DNA from 2 places in the Bradyrhizobium sp. ORS 111 genome. Region 2 is predicted to be linked to the other one. Evidence: predicted binding sites of a transcription regulator. Region 2 holds the regulator's gene; the other holds the start of a gene.
The links. The regulator PhoB, encoded in region 2, activates phosphate uptake and scavenging genes when phosphate is short. The targets are predictions, from matches to a motif close to TGTCATNNANCTGTCAT.
Positions count from the first base shown of each region.

Region 1: the regulator PhoB is predicted to act here: its motif matches at 877-893, upstream of P6U30_RS15875 (OprO/OprP family phosphate-selective porin).

Region 1 is NZ_CP120701.1:3,439,937-3,442,136, forward strand. Features, by position in the region: gene P6U30_RS15875 (OprO/OprP family phosphate-selective porin) at 1-816, opposite strand, end outside; gene P6U30_RS15880 (DegQ family serine endoprotease) at 1,124-2,200, shown strand, end outside.
Region 2 is NZ_CP120701.1:7,645,291-7,647,490, reverse strand. Features, by position in the region: gene pstB (phosphate ABC transporter ATP-binding protein PstB) at 1-5, shown strand, start outside; gene phoU (phosphate signaling complex protein PhoU) at 108-827, shown strand; gene phoB (phosphate regulon transcriptional regulator PhoB) at 887-1,597, shown strand; gene P6U30_RS35350 (GcrA family cell cycle regulator) at 1,821-2,200, opposite strand, start outside.

The DNA.
Region 1 (2,200 bases), 3.8 Mb from region 2:
ATAGCCGCCGATCCAGAGCTGGTCGTTCCACCAGCGGGTGCCGACGGTCGAACGGAAGTCGCCGGCCGCGATGTTGGTCGCGACGACGCCGGCCGAAGCGCGCTCCATGAACAGGATATCGTTGGAGCTCGTGGCTTCGTCGAGCGTGTAGGGCAGGTCCATGATGCCGCCCTCGATCGCCATCTTGCCGCCGAACGGTTTGAGGCCGGTGTAGCTCAGATAGGCGTTCTCGACGCCGGAGACGCCGCCGCCCGGCAACGATCCCGGCGCTGAGCCGCCGAAGCCATCCGAAGAGCCGCCGAAGTCGTAGATCAGTGCGTAATTCCAGTCGCTGAGGAACTTGCCGATGATGCCGATGCGCGCGCGGCGGACATTCTCGCCGCTGTCCAGTTTTTGCGGCGATGTCCCCACGGAATTGGGACGATAGTCGTAGCCTCCGACATCCCAGTGCAAGCGGCTCGTGATCGCGATGCAGTTCTGTTCGTCCGCGGTGCAGATCGTCGGCCGGTTGTTCGGCATCGACACCACGGCGCCGGACGGCGCGGTCGGCCCCTTGACCGGAATGGCCGCATTGGCGTTCGCGACGCTCGATGCCTTTGCATCTGCCGCCTTCGCATGCGCATTCGCGGCGGCCGCCGTCGCCGCGTTCGCGTTGCTCTGCTTCTGCAGCTTGTCGATCTTCTGCTCCAGCATGCGGAGCTGCTGCTTGAGCAGCGCGATCTCCGCATCGCTATTGGCCGTTTCCGAATGTGCCGGCGAGCTGGCGAGGGCTCCCGCCATGCCGAGCGCGATTGCACCCAACCTTGTCGCACCCATCTTACGCTCCCCTGTTGAGATGAAGTCCCCACTCACTGAGCAGAGTCCTAGGAGCGTATCGTGACTGACGCACGACAGCGCCGTCCGGGCTTGCAGTTCCGCTTGTCGTATGTCTGCAACAAGCAGCGCAGTGAGATGACGACAATCATAGGAGCTTGGCGGCCTGCATCAACGTGTCCCGAACCGGTTTTGCACCGTTCGGTTGGGCGACGGACCCCATCGACGAGGCGCCAGATATTGGACCGGATACCCTTCAATTGCCGTACGAACACGCCTATATTCCGGCGTTTTTCCGCAAGAGGTGAGAATGCTCCGATTCATCCGCTTTGCCGCTATCCCCGTCCTGTACGCGCTGGCCTTTACGGCCAGCCTTGGCCCCGCCGGGGCGCAGGAGCGTCGCGTCCCGTCCTCGCAGGCGGAGCTGCAGCTCTCCTACGCGCCGATCGTGCAGCGGGTGCAGCCGGCGGTGGTCAATGTCTACGCGGCCAAGATGGTGCAGAACCGCAATCCGTTCCTCGACGATCCGATCTTCCGCCGCTTCTTCGGCGTGCCGGGCCAGCAGCCCGAGCAGATGCAGCGCTCGCTCGGCTCCGGCGTGATGGTCGATGCCTCGGGTCTCGTCGTCACAAACAATCACGTGATCGAGGGCGCCGACCAGGTGAAGATCTCGCTTGCCGACAAGCGCGAATACGAGGCCGAGATCGTGCTGAAGGACAGCCGCACCGACCTTGCGGTGCTTCGGCTGAAGGACACCAACAAGGAGAAATTCGCGACGCTCGACTTCGCGAATTCCGACCAGTTGCAGGTCGGCGACGTCGTGCTCGCGATCGGCAACCCGTTCGGCGTCGGTCAGACCGTCACGCACGGCATCATCTCCGCGCTGGCGCGCACCCAGGTCGGCATCACGGATTACCAATTCTTCATTCAGACTGATGCCGCGATCAATCCCGGCAATTCAGGCGGTGCGCTGGTCGACATGACCGGCCGGCTCGCCGGCATCAACACCGCCATCTTCTCGCGCTCCGGCGGCTCGCAGGGCATCGGCTTTGCGATTCCCGCCAACATGGTGCGCGTGGTGGTGGCCTCGGCCAAGAGCGGCGGCAAGGCGGTGAAGCGACCGTGGCTCGGCGCGCGCCTGCAGGCGGTGACGCCCGAGATCGCCGAGACGCTGGGGCTCAAGCTGCCGTCCGGCGCGCTCGTCGCCAACGTCGCGCCAAGCAGCCCGGCGGCCAAGGCGGGGCTGAAGCTGTCCGATCTGATCGTCGCGATCGACGGTACGCCCATCGACGATCCCAATGCGTTCGACTATCGCTTCGCGACCCGTCCGCTCGGTGGCACCGCGGAGATCGACGTGCAGCGCGGCGGCAAGCCGGTCAAGCTCACC
Region 2 (2,200 bases):
GCTAGAGCATGATCCGGAAAAGTGGAGACCCGGTTTTCCGATGAGATCATGCTCAAACAAGGAAATGAGATCATGATCCGGCCGGATCATGATTGAAGGAGCAAGCGATGGTTTCTGAACATACCGCCAAGGCATTCGACAGCGATCTGCAGGAACTCACCCGCCTGGTCGCCGAGATGGGCGGCCTCGTCGAGCGCATGATCACCGAGTCCGTCGACGCACTGATCCGCCGCGACGTCGCGCTCGGCAAGCGCGTCGTTGCCGCCGACGTCGAGATCGACGGCCTGCAGCGCATCATCGAGGAGCGCGCGGTGCTGACGATTGCGCGTCGCCAGCCGATGGCGATCGACCTGCGCGAGATCGTCAGCGCGATGCGGGTGGCGACCGACCTCGAGCGGATCGGCGATCTCGCCAAGAACATGGGCAAGCGCGTCGCGGCCCTCGAGAGCGATTTCCAGCCGTTGAAGCTGATCCGCGGCCTCGAGCACATGACCGATCTGGTGCTGTCGCAAGTCAAGTCGGTGCTCGACGCCTACGCCGCGCACGACTTGCCGGCCGCGATGACCGTCTGGAAGGGCGACGAGGAGGTCGACGCGATCTGCACCTCGCTGTTCCGCGAACTGCTCACCTACATGATGGAGGATCCGCGCAACATCTCGTTCTGCATCCATCTGATGTTCTGTGCCAAGAACATCGAGCGGATCGGCGACCACGCCACCAACATCGCCGAAACCGTGTTCTACATGATCGAAGGCCAGCAGATCACCGACAAGCGCCCGAAGGGCGACATGACCACCTTTGCCACCACGGTGCCGGGTAACGGCTAGCTGAGGTGTTTGGTTCGCCTCTCGGGCAACGGATCAACACAGAGAAAGAACATAGACCGATGAGCGCACGCATTCTGGTAGTCGAAGACGAGGAAGCGCTGACGACGTTGTTGCGCTACAACCTCGACGCGGAAGGCTACGACGTGGAGACGGTCGGACGCGGCGACGACGCCGACACAAGGCTGAAGGAGCGTGTTCCCGATCTCGTGGTGCTTGACTGGATGCTGCCGGGCCTCTCCGGCATCGAGCTGTGCCGCCGCCTGCGGGCGCGGCCTGAGACCAAGCAGCTTCCGATCATCATGCTGACGGCGCGCGGCGAGGAGAGCGAGCGGGTGCGGGGCCTCGCCACCGGCGCCGACGATTACATCGTCAAACCGTTCTCGGTGCCGGAGCTGCTGGCGCGCGTGAAGGGCCTGTTGCGTCGCGCGAGCCCTGAGCGGCTCGCCACCGTCCTGACTTACGGCGATATCGAGCTCGACCGCGAGAAGCGCCGCGTCGCGCGCTCGGGCCGGCCGATCGATCTCGGCCCGACCGAATATCGCCTGCTCGAGTTCTTCCTCGAGCATCCCGGCCGCGTGTTCAGCCGCGAGCAGCTTCTCGACAGCGTCTGGGGCCGCGACATCTATATCGACGAGCGGACCGTCGACGTGCACATCGGCCGCTTGCGTAAGCTGCTCAATCCCGGCCGCGAGCAGGATCCGATCCGCACCGTGCGCGGTGCCGGCTATGCGCTCGACGACCGCTTCGCCAAGGCGGAGCCGCAGCCGTAAGGCGCGGGCAGCAGATAACCACAGCGTCGTCCCGGCAAAAGCCGCGACCCATAACCCCGAATGCAATTTGTTGCGCGAAGTCGGAACGACGAGTCCTGTTCACAACACAAGCCGCGGCGGATGGGTCCCGGCCTGCGGCAGGACGACGCTGTGACGTAGAGGTAGTCCCCTCACAAAAAAATCCCCGCTTGCGCGGGGATTTTGTTTCCACGGCCTATGATGCTCACCGGGTCGGCGGCTTGTTGGCGGGCCTGCGCCGGTCGGCAGCCGGCTGGTAGGCGACGCGCGAGTGGTGCGCGCAATAGGGCAGGCCGGTGAGCGCCTTGCCGCCGCAGAAGAAGAATTCAGGGCTCGAGGGGTCGCCGACTGGCCAGTGGCAGGTCGCCTCGTTCAGCTCGAGCAGCGACAGCCGCTGGCTCATCGGCACCACATTGTCATAGGCGACCGGATCCGGCTCCAGCTCGACCTCGAAGGCGTGGGCGAGCGCGGTGTTGCCGCGCGAGACCGGGCGCGCCACCCGCATCATATGTTGGGCGGGACGGGCCTTGCGCTGTCGCGGGGCAGCGGTGGAAGGGGCCTTGGCACGGCCGGATAGGCCAAGCC